One region of the Phreatobacter sp. AB_2022a genome, then DNA from elsewhere that is predicted to be linked to it. Evidence: predicted binding sites of a transcription regulator. Region 1 holds the regulator's gene; the other holds the start of a gene.
The links. Region 1 encodes PhoB, which activates phosphate uptake and scavenging genes when phosphate is short. Its sites were predicted from a motif close to TGTCATNNANCTGTCAT; they were not measured.
Positions count from the first base shown of each region.

Region 2: OZ671_RS00580 (DUF47 domain-containing protein) is a predicted target of PhoB. The motif match lies at 4,942-4,958, and genes of this name have one in related genera.

Region 1 covers NZ_JAPSET010000015.1:85-7,400, reverse strand. Annotated here, with positions in the region: gene OZ671_RS12730 (methyl-accepting chemotaxis protein) at 1-390, shown strand, start outside; gene OZ671_RS12725 (ABC-F family ATP-binding cassette domain-containing protein) at 461-2,275, shown strand; gene OZ671_RS12720 (bile acid:sodium symporter family protein) at 2,410-3,363, shown strand; gene OZ671_RS12715 (SDR family oxidoreductase) at 3,360-4,301, shown strand; gene OZ671_RS12710 (flavin-containing monooxygenase) at 4,298-5,575, shown strand; gene phoB (phosphate regulon transcriptional regulator PhoB) at 5,653-6,354, opposite strand; gene phoU (phosphate signaling complex protein PhoU) at 6,374-7,081, opposite strand.
Region 2 covers NZ_JAPSET010000001.1:120,113-127,428, reverse strand. Annotated here, with positions in the region: gene OZ671_RS00605 (glycoside hydrolase family 15 protein) at 1-1,587, opposite strand, end outside; gene otsB (trehalose-phosphatase) at 1,587-2,459, opposite strand; gene OZ671_RS00595 (hypothetical protein) at 2,728-3,024, opposite strand; gene OZ671_RS00590 (methylated-DNA--[protein]-cysteine S-methyltransferase) at 3,325-3,852, shown strand; gene OZ671_RS00585 (DUF3658 domain-containing protein) at 3,953-4,732, shown strand; gene OZ671_RS00580 (DUF47 domain-containing protein) at 5,040-5,684, shown strand; gene OZ671_RS00575 (inorganic phosphate transporter) at 5,703-6,707, shown strand; gene OZ671_RS00570 (NUDIX hydrolase) at 6,738-7,247, shown strand; gene OZ671_RS00565 (dienelactone hydrolase family protein) at 7,244-7,316, opposite strand, start outside.

The sequences.
Region 1 (7,316 bases):
GCGGAGGTGAAGAGCCTTGCCAGCCAGACCGCCCGCGCCACCGACGACATCGCCGCGCAGATCGCCGGCATCCAGGCCTCGACGGTCGGCGCGGTGGCCGCGATCAAGGCGATCACCGGTACGATGGGCGAGATCACCGCGGTGACGGCGACCGTTGCCACCGCCATCACCGAACAGGACGCTGCGACCGCCGAGATCGCCCGCACCATCCAGCGCGCGGCCACCGGCACCCAGGCCTTGTCGCGCAACGTCGCCGATGTGAAGGGCGTGATCGCCGAAACCTCCGCCCAGTCGACCCATGTGCTGACCGCCTCCGACGCGCTGAGCCGCGCCGGCGAGCGCCTGTCGCGCTCGGTCGACGGCTTCCTGAACGAGGTGGCCGCAGCCTGAACGGCCTCCGGCGACGGGAACGGCAAGGAGGCGGATGCGCTCATCGCCCGACAATGCTAAAGGCGGGCCCATGGCTCCTCCCCTTTTGCAATTGCAGGACATCCGCCTGACCTTCGGCGGCACGCCGCTTCTGGTCAGCGCAGCCCTGTCCGTCGAGGCCGGCGACCGGCTGGCGCTGGTCGGCCGCAACGGTTCCGGCAAGTCGACGCTCCTGAAGATCGCCGCCGGCCTTGTCGAGGCCGACGGCGGCAGCCGTTTCGCCCAGCCGAGCGCGACGATCCGCTACCTGCCGCAGGAACCCGACCTCTCGGGCGCCGCCACGACGCTGGCCTATGTCGAGGCGGGCCTTGGCCCGGGCGACGACCCCTATCGGGCGCGCTACCTCCTGAACGAGCTCGGCCTGACCGGCGAGGAGGCGACGACAGCCCTGTCGGGCGGCGAAGCCAAGCGGGCTGCGCTCGCGCGCGCGCTGGCCCCCTCGCCCGACATCCTGATCCTGGACGAGCCGACCAACCATCTGGACCTGCCGGCCATCGAATGGCTGGAACGGGCGATCGGCGCGACCAGCTCGGCGGTGGTGATGATCAGCCATGACCGCCGCTTCCTGGAAAACCTGTCGCGCGCCACCGTCTGGCTCGACCGCGGCGTGACCCGCCGGCTCGACAAGGGTTTTGCCCATTTCGAGGCCTGGCGCGACGAGGTGCTGGAGCAGGAGGAAAAGGACCAGCACAAGCTGGACCGGCAGATCGCCCGCGAGGAGCACTGGCTGCGCTACGGCGTCTCGGCCCGGCGCAAGCGCAATGTCCGCCGGCTCGGCCAGCTGCAGAGCCTGCGCAAGGACTTTCGCGAGCACCGCAAGGCCGTCGGCAACGTCTCCATGACCATTTCGGAGGCCGAGCTGTCGGGCAAGCGCGTGGTCGAGGCCCATGGCATTGCCAAGGCCTACGGCCCACGCCGCATCGTCGACGACCTCACCATCCGCATCCTGCGCGGCGACCGGCTGGGCATTGTCGGCCCGAACGGCGCGGGCAAGACGACACTGGTCGGTCTCCTCACCGGCACGCTCGAGCCGGATGCCGGCAGCATCAAGCTCGGCACCAACCTTGCGATGGTCACGCTCGACCAGAAGCGTGAGGCCCTCGACCCGACGACGCCGCTGATGGACGCCCTGACGCTCGGCCGCGGCGACTATGTCACCGTCAATGGCGAGAACCGTCACGTCATCGGCTACATGAAGGACTTCCTGTTCACGCCCGAACAGAAGGGGACGCCGGTGGGCGTGCTCTCCGGCGGCGAGCGCGGCCGGCTCCTGCTGGCGCGCGCCCTGGCAAGCCCCGCCAACCTGCTGGTCCTGGACGAACCGACCAACGACCTCGACCTGGAAACCCTCGACCTCCTGCAGGAGATGCTCACCGACTTTCCGGGCACGGTGATCCTGGTCTCGCACGACCGCGACTTCCTCGACCGGATCTGCACCTCGGTGCTGGTCAGCGAGGGCGACGGCCGCTGGGTCGAATATGCCGGCGGCTATTCCGACATGGTCGCCCAGCGCGGCGCGGGCATTGCAGCGCGCGGCCTGGACAAACCCGCGAAACGGGCGGCCGACGGCGCGGCGCCGCGCGCCGAGGCGGTGCGCGAGGCGCCGAAGCGCAAGCTGTCCTTCCGCGAGAAGCATGATCTCGACGCGCTGCCCGCACGCATGGAAGCGCTTGGCCGCGACATCGCCAAGCTGCAGGCGATCCTGGCCGACCACGGGCTCTACAGCCGCGACCGGGCGGCCTTCGACAAGGCGTCCGCCGCGCTCGCCAAGGCCGAGGCCGAGCTCAGCGCGGCCGAGGAGCGCTGGCTGGAGCTCGAACTCCTGAAGGAAAGCCTGGAGGGCTGACCCTCCCCGCCGGCCAGGCGGGGCGGAGCCGGCTTGAAGCCGGCTGACGAACTTGCGATGCTCGCTGGAGCAGGGGTTTGATGGCGGGCCGGGGGGCCCGCGCGGGTCGGAGCCGCCGCCTGCGGGGGGCGCGAATGGACGTCGCACACGCGGCCGGCGCGGGATCTGGCCTCGCCACTTCCGGTATCGACAGCGTTCTCATCGCCATCGACCCGACCGGCCAACTGGTTCTGAACGGCATCCTGGCTCTGATCATGTTCGGCGTCGCGCTGGAGCTCAGGCTGAGGGATTTCGTCGACGTCTTTTCGCGGCCGCTCGCGCCCATGACCGGCCTTATCGCCCAGACCCTGGTCCTGCCGGCGGTCACCTATGCCATCACGATGATCCTGAAGCCCCAGCCGAGCGTCGCGCTCGGCATGATCATCGTCGCGGCCTGCCCGGGCGGCAACATCTCCAACCTGATGACGCATCTCGCCCGCGGCAACACCGCGCTGTCGATCTCGATGACCGGCATTTCCAACATGCTGGCGGTCGTGACGACACCGCTCAACATCCTGATCTGGGCCAGCCTCAACCCCTCGACCGCCGCGCTGCTGCGCCAGGTCAGCATCGAGCCCGCCGGCTTTCTGGGCACGACCGCCCTGCTCATCGGCGTGCCGCTGATCGCCGGCATGATCACCGTGCACCGCTGGCCCCGGCTGGCCGAACGGCTGCGCCGGCCGTTCCAGATCGCGTCCTTCGTCTTCCTCGTCGGTTTCATCGTTGCGGCGAGCGTCGCCAACGGCCGTTATTTCCTCACCTTCATCAGCGACATCATTCCCCTGGTGATTCTGCACAACACCATCGCGGTCGGCATCGGCTGGCTGTCGGCGCGCCTGTGGCGCCTCAGCGACTACGATACCCGCGCGATGGCCATCGAGGTGAGCATGCACAATTCCGGCTTGGGCCTTGCCCTGATTCTCAACCAGTTCGACGCCCTGGGCGGTGCCGCCCTGATCGCCGCCGGCTGGGGGGTCTGGCACATCGTTTCCGGCTGGGCCCTCGCCGCCTTCTGGACCCGCCGCGACCGCAGGGCGGCGGCGGAATGAACACGGGCATCCTGGTCACGGGCGCAGCTGGCTTCATCGGCGCTGCCCTGGTGCGGCAGCTTGCCGGCGGCGGCGAACCGGTCGTCGGGCTCGACATCCGGGCGCCCGCCGCCCCGGTCCCCGGCATCCGCTACGAGCAGGCCGACATTCGCGATCCCGCGCTCGCCGACCGGATCGCCGCGGCCCGCCCGCGCGTCGTGGTGCATCTGGCATCGGTGGTCGCCGCCGGCGGCGATGCCGCGCGCGACCGCGAGATCGACGTCGTCGGCACCGGTCATGTCGTGGCGGCATGCCTCGCCGCCGGCGCGCGCCGCCTGGTGGTGACCTCGAGCGGCGCTGCCTATGGCTATCATGCCGACAATGCCGTTCCGCTCACCGAGGACAGCCCGCTGCGCGGCAACGAGGATTTCCCCTATTCCCGGCACAAGCGGCAGGTCGAGGAACTGCTCGCCGCCGCGCGGCTGGCCCATCCGGACCTCGAACAGGTCGTGTTCCGCCCCTGCACCGTGCTGGGCCCGGGCGTCGCCAACCAGATCACCGCCATTTTCGAGCGGCCCGTGGTGATCGGCCTTGCCGGCAGCGCGACGCCCTTCAGCCTCGTCAGCGAGACCGATGTGGTGGCGGCCCTCGGCCGCGCCTGCGCGGCGGAAAGCCCGCCCGGCATCTACAATCTGGCCGGCGACGGCACGCTGACGCTTGCCGAGATCGCCAGGCGGATCGGCAAGCCCTACCTCGCCGTTCCCCCCGGGCTGATGCGCCTGGCACTCGGGCTCGCGAACCGGCTCGGCCTGACGACGCTCGGCCCGGCGCAGGTCAATTTCCTGCAGTACCGGCCGGTGCTCGCCAATGATCGGCTGAAGACCCGGTTCGGCTACCGGCCGACCCTGTCGGCGGCCGAGACCTTCGATCGCTACTGGCAGGCGAGGGCCGCGGCATGACCTATCTCATCATCGGCGCCGGCCCGTCGGGACTTGCCACCGCGCGGGTGTTCAAGGAGACGGGACTGCCCTTCCAGGTGGTCGAGTGCAATCTCGATGTCGGCGGCCAGTGGCTCTACGGCGCGCCGTCGAGCAGCATCTATCAGACCACCCATCTCATTTCGTCCAAGACCACCACGGCCTTCGCCGACTATCCGATGCCGGCCGACTGGCCGGCCTATCCGCACCACACCCAGGTCTTCGACTACCTCAAGGCCTTCGCCGGCCATTTCGACCTCTACCCGTCGATCCGCTTCAACCGTGCCGTGACCCGGCTCGCCCAGGAGGACGGCCGCTGGCAGGCGACCTTCGACGACGGGACGAGCGAGACCTATGCCGGCGTCGTGATCGCCAACGGCCATCTGAGCGACCCGGAACTGCCGGCCGTGCCCGGCACCTTCACCGGCGACCTCATGCATGCCAAGACCTACAAGAGCCCCGACATCTTCGCCGACCGGCGCGTGCTGATCGTCGGCATGGGCAATACCGGCTGCGATCTGGCCGTCGATGCGGTGCACCGCGCAGCCAAGGTCCTGTGGTCGGTGCGCGGCGGCAATCATTTCACCCCGAAATTCCTCCGCGGCAGGCCCGCCGACGAGGCCAATCACAAGGCCCGCTTCGTTCTGCCCCGACGCCTCCGCTCGATCGTGCACGAGGCCGTGCTCGGTTTCGTCGTGGGCCCGCCGGAACGCTACGGCCTGCCGCGCCCGGCGCACCGGCTGTATGACCGCACGCCAATCGTCAACACGCTGGTGCTGCAGCATCTCGGCCAGGGCGATATCGGCCTGAGGCCGCCGCTCGCCCGGCTCGACGACGATCGCGTCATCTTCACCGACGGCCGCGCCGACGAGGTCGATCTCGTGCTGTTCGCGACCGGCTACCGGATCACCTTCCCGTTCCTGGACGAGGCCGCGCTGAAGAGCGAGCTGAACTGGCAGGCCCCCGCCCCGCACCTCTATCTCAACATCTTTCCGCCGGCGGACAACAACCTCTTCGTCGTCGGCATGATCGAGGGCGGCGGCATCGGCTGGCCCGGGCGCGACCTGCAGGCACGGGCGGTGGCGAGCTATCTGACGGCGCGGCGCGACCGGCCGGTGCGTGCGGCAGCCTTCCGCCGCGAAATCGGCCGGCATTGCGCCGGGCCGCGGCCGGCCGATGCCGGTCCGCACGGCATCTTCATCGATTTCGTGGACTACAAGCGCGTTCTGGGCCGGGCGATCGAACGGCTGAGCTGAGGCCGGATCGCGTCCGGACCGACGCCAACGGCATCGAGGCCGGCCGTGGTTCGAGGCTCGCGCTCCCGGGCGCGGGCCTACGCCGCCCCGGCGAAGCGCTCGTTGAAGGCGTAGCCCGAGCCGCGCACGGTGCGAATCGGATCGGCCTCGCGGCCGCGCTTCACCGCCTTGCGCAGGCGGCCGATATGCACGTCCACCGTGCGCTCGTCGATATAGACGTCGCGGCCCCAGACACCGTCGAGCAGCTGCTCGCGGGTATAGACGCGGCCCGGCGACTGCATGAGGAATTCGAGCAGGCGGAACTCGGTCGGCCCGAGCGTGATCTCGCGACCCGACCGATGCACCCGGCGGGTCTCGCGGTCGAGCTCGATATCGCCCGACTTCAACAGGCTGGAGAGATGTTCCGGCTTGGCCCGGCGCAGCAGCGCGCGGATGCGCGCCAGCAGCTCAGGCACCGAGAACGGCTTGACCACATAGTCGTCGGCGCCGGTAGCCAGGCCGCGCACGCGCTCGCCCTCCTCGCCGCGGGCGGTGAGCATGATCACCGGCAGCCGCTCGGTCTCGGCGCGCAGCCGGATGCGCCGGCACAGCTCGATGCCGGACAGGCCCGGCAGCATCCAGTCGAGCAGCATCAGATCGGGGACCGCCTCGCGCAGCCGCACCTCCGCCTCGTCGCCCCGCATCACGGTTTCGACGCGATAGCCTTCGGCTTCGAGATTGTAGCGGAGCAGGACGGTGATCGGTTCTTCGTCTTCGACCACCATGATGCGTGCGGTCATGAGTTCAGTCCCTTGTTGGTCAGGAGCCGGCCGAGACGATCGACGTGGTGTCGAGCTTCGGCCGCTCCTCGGCGAGCGTCGTACCGTTGACCACGTAGTAGATCGTCTCGGCGATGTTGGTTGCGTGGTCGCCGATCCGCTCGAGGTTCTTGGCGCAGAACAGGAGGTGGGTGCAGGCGCCGATATTGCGCGGATCCTCGAGCATGTAGGTCAGCAGCTCGCGGAACAGCGAATTGTAGAGCGCGTCGATATCGCCGTCCGACTTCCAGACCTCCAGCGCGGCCGCGACGTCGCGCTGGGCGAAGGCGTCGAGCACCTCCTTGATGCGCTCCAGCGCGAGGCGGGCCATGGCATCGAAACCGCCGGTGACCTTCGGCAGCGGCAGCGAGCCGTTGATCGCGATGACCCGCTTGGCGATGTTCTTGGCGAGATCGGCGATCCGCTCGAGATCGGCCGCGATGCGCAGCGCGGCGACGATCTCGCGCAGGTCGATGGCCATCGGCTGGCGCTTGGCGATCACCAGGATGCCGGCCTCCTCGATCTCGCGCTGCATGGCATCGATCGCCGGATCGGCGGCGCGCACCGTCGAGGCCAGCGCCACGTCGCCGCGAATCAAGGCGTCGATGGCGCCGACGATCTGCTTCTCGGTCAGCCCGCCCATTTCGGCGACGCGTTGCGCCAAGCCCTTCAGCTCGTTCTCGAATGCGCTGACGATATGCTCGGTCATGCAGGTCTCCTGGGCGGGCTCGGGAAAAGGGGCTTTTCCCTACCCGTGTATGACGACGGTTCTATGCTTGCGACGTGACACATCAATGACGATGAAAAAGCCAAGCATTCAAGCGCTTGTAAGGGATGCGACAAGACATTCCGCCGTCACATCGGCAAGTTCCGCCGCCGGCGGCACTCGCCGGGCCGCGGATGGCCCGGCCGGCACGGCGGTCACTCCGCCGCCGGCGGCATGC
Region 2 (7,316 bases), on a different contig from region 1:
GAGGAAGCCGGCGCGCGTCAGCCGGCGCTGCAGCGTTTCGACCGTCCGCACGAAGCGCGGATCGGTCGGCTCGACGACGCCGAGCTCGACCAGCAGCAGGGTGCTCGCATCCGCGCCGCCACCATCGAAACGCGCGGCGAACATCCCTTCCTTCTCGTTCCAGGCGCGTTCGACGATGGCCTGCCGGATATGCTCGGCATGATCGCGCCAATAGGTCTCCCGCTCGGTGAGGCCGAGCGTATGGGCGATCTTCGCGAGGCGGTCGCAGGCGGCAAAACACATGGCGGCCGAATGGGTATGGATCGCCTTGCGGCCACGATATTCCCAGATGCCGGCATCCGGTTCGAACGCCTTGGCGGCGGCCAGCTCGCCCAGCGCCTCCAGCTCGTGGAACAGCGTCGCGTCGCCCATTTTCGGCAGTCGGGAATCGTAGAACATATGCGAGGCGGCCAGCACCAGGCTGCCGGCCACGTCATGCTGGGACTGTTCGGCCGCCGCATTGCCGATGCGCACCGGGCCGTCGCCGTTGAAACCCGGCAGTGCGTCAGCGATCCACTCGTCGAGCGACTGGCTGGGCACGACGCCGTAGACCGGCTTCAGCGAGCCGGTCTCGGTTGCCGCCACGGTGCGCATATAGTCGAGGAAGCGCTCCATGGTCAGCGTCGCGCCGAGCTTGTTCAGCGCATGCACGGTGAAATAGGCGTCGCGCAGCCAGCAGAAGCGATAGTCCCAGTTCCGTCCGGACCAGGGCGCCTCCGGCAGGGATGTGGTGAGCGCCGCGACCACCGCGCCGGTCTCCTCGCACGAGCAGAGCTTGAGCGTGATCGCGGCGCGGATGACCGCCTCCTGCCACTCGAAGGGCACCGAGAGATAGCGCACCCAGTCGAGCCAATACTGCCGCGTCTGGCGCAGGAACGACCACCAGACCTCCTCGAGCGAATTGGGAAAGGTCTCATCGGCGTGGATGACCACCGTCACCGGGCGGGTCGGCGCGAATTTCGCTCCGGAGGAGAGATAGGCCACGGGAATATCCGAGGTCAGCCGCACGGACCCGGCCTCGGACACGTAGCGCACATGGTTGCTGCCCGGCACGACCGTGCCGTCGAAGCGGCCGTAACCGAAGGTCGGCCGCATCAGCACGCGGATGCGCGGGTGACCGGCGACCGGTTCGATCCTGCGCATGAGCATGGGCGGCCGGAACACCCGGTCATATTGCTTGAACCGCGGCGTGAAGTCGGTGATGCGCACCGCCGAACCGTCGGCGGCGGTGAGCAGCGTGACCAGCACCGCCGTATTGCGCTCGTAGGACTGCTGGCTCGCCACCATGCCTTCGAGCTCGATGGCCATCAGGCCGCGCTCGGCATCGGGACCGCCGAGCAGCGCGCTGAACAGCGGATCGCCGTCGATCCGCGGCCAGCAGGCCCACAGGATGCGCGCCTTGTCGTCGATCAGGGCGGCGACGGCGCTGTTGCCGACCACCGCGAGCTGCGGCGGGGCGATCGTCCGGCGCTTGGATGCCGGCCTGGCCTCGGCGTCCGCCTGCGGCGACTGCGCCGCGCGGGCCTTCGAACCGATGGCGTCGCTCATCAGGCAAGCCTCCCGTTGAGCATGGCGATCCAGGCGCGGACATGGGCCGCGCCGCGGAACGGTTCGTCGCCCCGGTTGAAATGTTCGCCGGCGACGCGCAGGCCGAAGCCGCCTGCGGCGCGCGCGACGACAAAGGCGTCCTCGTCCGCGCGGTCGTCGCCGAGCATGATCGGCCGGCGACCGGCAAAGGGCGGCATTGCCAGGAGCCGCGCCATGGCGGTGCCCTTGGAGGTGCCGTTCGGAATGAGCTCGACGACGGCCCGGCCGGGCTTGAGATGATAGCCTTCGCCGTGATCGGCGAGCAGCACCGCAAGGGCCGCCGCGATCCGGTTGCCCGCAGTCGGTACCTGGCGATAGTGAATGGTCAGGATCGGCCCCTTCTGCTCCAGTCTCAGCCCGGGAATGCTGGCGGCCAGGCGCGCCACGCCGTCGACCAGCGTCGTCGGCAGCCGCCTGTCCGGCTCGACATGCCTGCTGGCGCCGAGCGAGGCGCCCTCCCTGTCGTCGAAATCGGCCTGCTGCACGGCGGGGAACTGGAATTCGAGGCCGTGCATGCCGGATCCGGCGAGGCGTGCGGGAGCGAGCAGCATCTCCACGTCGGCAAGGCGCCGGCCGGTGACGACGGCGACCGCACCGCCGAGGCGCTGCTGCAGCATGACGAGATCACCGGCCAGCTCGGCTGGTGCCGCGGCCTGCTCAGGCGTTTCGGCAATGTCGACAAGCGTGCCGTCCACGTCGAAATAGAGCGCGAAATCGGTCGGCGCCGCCGCGATCATCCGGGCAAGGTCGTCAGGGGATGGTCCGGCAAGGTCCCCGGTCACGGTCGCGACCGGGGCATTCTCGAAGGTCCTGGCTTCGGGGCTATCGAACATTATTCAAACCTGGTTCGGCACGGGCGGATCGATCCCCGGCTCGGCCGCCCGCACGGGGCGGGATGCGGGCACGGCGAACGCCGGCGCAATACAAAAGGCGCCGGACCGGGGGATGGCTCGGCGCTCTCTAGAACAGACAGGGATGGCGATTTTCAGACAAACGAAGATGAGGTCGGCATGGGAGTGAATGGCCTCGAACCAACGCGCAAACCGCGACGAGGTTCCCGCGCCAACAGTAAAAAGCGCGCGCAGGCGTCCTCGCCCGCGCCTATGGCTGATAGGCCAGGACAAGCTCGGGCGGGCCGCCGCTGACGGTACAGGGAACGCCGTCAAGCAGAGTGGAGATATGGCCGGCCTCCTCCGGCAGCAGAAACTGCTGCACCGCCCGGTCGCCCATGCTGAGCGACAGCGAGCCGCCGACTTCGTCGACCTCCTGCCGACAGAGATTCACCAGCGTCAGAAGGTCAAGCCGGGCCCAGCCGGTCAAATCAACAACAACAGTACTCTTCTTCAAATGTTTTGCCGCCTCATGGAAAGCGCCATAGGCCTCTTCTACATCAACCATTACCGGTCTCCGTATCGCGACATTAAAACAGTTCTACAAATGAATGGAATTGTCGGCGGGATCACCAGTCAATTCGGCGCCGGATGTACAGGCAGGGCGAGACGAAAATGTGACCGCTCCGGCTGCTCGCGGGAACGTGAATCATGGCGGCGCCGGCGCCATGCGGACCGGCGTTTTCGGGCGGCGCGGCGGCAGGCGACCGGGCTACGGCTCGGCGCCGACGCCATCGTCGTGGCGGAAACCGCCGGACAAGCGCCGACGGCCATGCCAGAGTGCGGAAAACATCCCCCGGACCAGACCATGCAGACATTTCATGTCGAAGAGCTCGAGACGCCCACCGGCCGGATGCTCATCGTCGCCGATTCGGCTGGCCGGCTCGCCGCCGCAGACTGGCAGGATCACGAGCACCGCCTGATCGAGCTCGTCCATCGCTATTACGGCGCCCGTCGGGTGGAACTCGTTCCAAGACCCGGCCGGACCGCGCCGGCACGTGCCCTCGCTGCCTATTTCGAAGGCGACCTCATGGCCATCGACGGCATCGAGATCACGGTGAAGACGACGCCCTTCCAGGCCGAAGTCTGGGCGGCGCTGAGGCGGATCCCGGCGGGCACCACCATGAGCTACGGGGCCCTGGCCGCAGCCCTCGGCCGTCCCGGCGCCCCGCGTGCCGTCGGTCATGCCAACGGCTCCAATCCGATTTCGGTCGTCGTGCCGTGCCATCGGCTGGTCGGCGCGGATGGATCGCTGACCGGATATGGCGGCGGCATCGAACGCAAGCGCTGGCTGCTCGCCCACGAAGGCGCGCTCGGAATGGTCGATCGATCCTGATTGGCGATGGTGCGCATTCTTCAGGGATTGCGCGCAGATCTCCTTCCCAGCGGATGTCCGCGTCAGGAATTCGCCGGATTGATCAAGCTGAAATTGGACCATGAAAACGCTTCATATAGCGCCGAACTGCTCTGCCGCCGGCACGTTGCGCAGGGTCCTTCGCGTTGCACGGCGCGATGACGACGTGCTGGCCTATCGAGACGACCTGAGCTGTGGTCCGATCGCGGCAGGAAGCCCTGACGTGCGGGCCGCCTGGTGGCGGCAATTTACCGATTGGCCCGAGGCTGAAAGCCAATTCCGTTCGTTCTGGGACGACGCGACCGCAAGCGCCGATAGGTTGATCGTTTGGTTCAGCCGGTGGTCGGCACAGGAGCTTGCATTTCGGCTCGCCTGGTCCAGCCAGATGCGTGATCGCCCCTATCACGTCATCGATGTAGCGGGACACAGGGTTCCGTTGCGCAGACCGGACGGGTCTGTGGTGCAATCCCGGCCGCTGATTGCCACATCCATTGCACCGGATGATGGCTGGGCGACGTTGCTTGACAGCGAGCAACCGGTCTCGATGCAAGAAGATGTCCTGCACCGAGAAGTGTGGGCGCGACTTGAGGCGGAAAATGCTCCCTTCCGAGTCGTGACGCCAACAGGTCTGGCCTCCGCCCCGCTCGATCATTTCGACCGAATCCTGCTGGAATTGGCACGACCGGACTGGAAGAGCATGTCTTCCATCGTTGGACACGGGCTCGCCGCGAGCCTGGAGCCATACTTGCAGGTTGGAGAATTAATGCTGCGCGCCCGGCTCGTCGCGCTCGTGACGAATGGAGCACTTGTCGCGGATGGTGATCCTCGAGACATGAGGACATGTCGAATTAGGTTGCGCTAGAGCCAGATCACGCGGGCGCAGGCGAAAGCAGCGGCATCGCCGGGCTCCTGCGGCATTTGGCTTGCCGCCCTCCCCATGAAATCGAGCATCTAGCAGCGCGATAGTACGCCCGTTTCGGGTGCTTCTGCCGCCAGCACGACCCTCGCGCCCCGTCGGTCCGCGTGGTTGAATATGAGGAACCGACGTCGCGCAGACCGAGCCCCTCGCCAATGACAGGGCCGTCACATCGACTGAGCCTCTTTACAGAGTGATTTCATGAGCCTATCGCCAATTGTGACAGTGCGTCACAGGGAAGGCGAGGCGTTCCATGCTCGGCTGGTTTCAGGCCTTGCTGCCCAAGGAAGAGAAGTTCTACGACCTGTTCGAGGACCATGCGGAGACGCTGGTGGCCGGAGCCGAGGCGCTGGAACGCCTGCTCGGCGGCCAGGGCGACGCCAAGGCCGAGATCGCCCGGATCATGGCCGAGGAGCAGCGCGCCGACGACATTGCCCGCGACGTCATGCAGGCCGTCCGGCGCACCTTCATCACCCCCTTCGACCGCGGCGACATCAAATCGCTGATCTCGTCGATGGACGACGCCATCGACCAGATGCGCAAGACGGTGAAGGCCATCACCCTGTTCGAGGTGGCCGGCTTCGAGCCGCAGATGCACGCGCTCGGCATGACCGCCGTCGAAGCCGCCCGCAAGGTCAGGGAGCTTGTACCGCTGCTGCGGGCGATGAACCAGAACTCCGCGGCGACCTCGGCCCTGGTCGAGGCGATCTGCGCGATCGAGGAGCGGTCCGACGAGATCCACGACCAGGGGCTGAAGGCGCTGTTCGCCAAGCACCGGGTGAGCGACCCCATGGGCTATATCGCCGGAGCCGAGATCTACGAGCATCTGGAAAAGGTGGTCGACCGCTTCGAAGACGTCGCCAAGACGATCTCCGGCATCGTCCTCGAACATCTCTGAGCCAGACGAGGCCCGCCCGTGGACCTTTCAGCCGTCGCGCCGGTGCTCATCGTCCTGATCGCGGTCGCCCTGCTCTTCGATTTCCTCAACGGCCTGCACGATGCGGCCAACTCGATCGCCACCATCGTCTCGACCCGTGTCCTGGCGCCGCGCTACGCCGTCGCCTGGGCGGCGTTCTTCAATTTCATCGCCTTCCTGTTCTTCGGCCTGCATGTCGCGCAGACGGTCGGGGCCGGCATCGTCTCGACCGCGATCGTCGACGATCGCGTCATCTTCGGCGCGCTGATGGGCGCGATCAGCTGGAACGTGATCACCTGGATCGCCGGTATTCCGTCCTCGTCCTCCCATGCCCTGATCGGCGGCCTGGTCGGTGCCGGCGTCGCGAAGGCCGGCTTCGGCGCGGTGGTCTGGTCCGGCCTGATCAAGACCGGAGCCGCCATCTTCATGTCGCCGGCGATCGGCTTCCTGCTCGCCCTCCTGCTGGTGCTGATCGTCTCCTGGGCCTTCGTGCGGGTGACGCCGCAGCGGGTCGACGGCACGTTCCGCAACCTGCAATTCGTCTCCGCCTCGCTCTATTCGCTCGGCCATGGCGGCAACGATGCGCAGAAGACCATGGGGATCATCGCCGTGCTGCTGTTCTCGCATGGCCTGATGGGGGACAGGTTCGAAGTGCCGTTCTGGGTGGTCATCAGCTGCCAGGCGGCGATGGGCCTCGGCACGCTGTTCGGCGGCTGGCGCATCGTGCATACGATGGGCTCGAAGATCACCCGCCTGACGCCGCAGCAGGGCTTCTGCGCCGAAACCGGCGGCGCCATCACGCTGTTCTTGGCGACCTATCTCGGCATCCCGGTTTCGACGACGCATACGATCACCGGCGCGATCGTCGGCGTCGGTGCCGCCCGGCGGGTCTCGGCGGTCCGATGGGGTGTCGCGCGCCAGATCGTGGTAGCCTGGATCGTGACCATGCCGATGTCGGCGCTGATCGCCGCCGGGGTCTATTGGCTGACCGGACTTGGCTCGTGATGAGATGGGGAACGTGACGGGATCGGGATCATGACCGAGGCAGCACCGCCTCGGCCGGACGATGAACAGAACAAGGCGCGGGTCCGGCGGCAGTACGGCGCCCTGCCCTTCCGCATGGATCCGCAGCTCGAGATCCTGCTCCTGACGTCGCGCGAGACGCGGCGCTGGGTGATTCCCAAGGGCTGGCCGATGAAGGGCCTGAAACCCCGCCAGAGCGCCGCGCGCGAAGCGCTGGAAGAGGCCGGCGTCACCGGCAAGACCGGCAACAAGGCGCTCGGCAGCTATTCCTACATGAAGCTGCTGAAAAGCGGGCGGACCGTCCCCTGCATGGTCAAGGTCTTCGCGCTGCAGGTGCGCGATCAGCTGGAGACATGGCGCGAGCAGGATCAGCGCGAGCTCCAGTGGTTCACACCGGAAGCGGCCGCGGAGGCCGTTCAGGAGCCGGAGCTCGCCGCGATCATCCGCAGCTTCGCGGCCGCCCGCGCGGAAAAGGCGCGCAAGGCTGCCGCCAAGGCGGCGGCCGTCGCGATCAACAGCTAGCTTGCCGCCCGGGCGAGACCGAGGCGCGCCGAAAAGAAGGCGATGATCTCGTCGCGGGCGGCCAGCGTC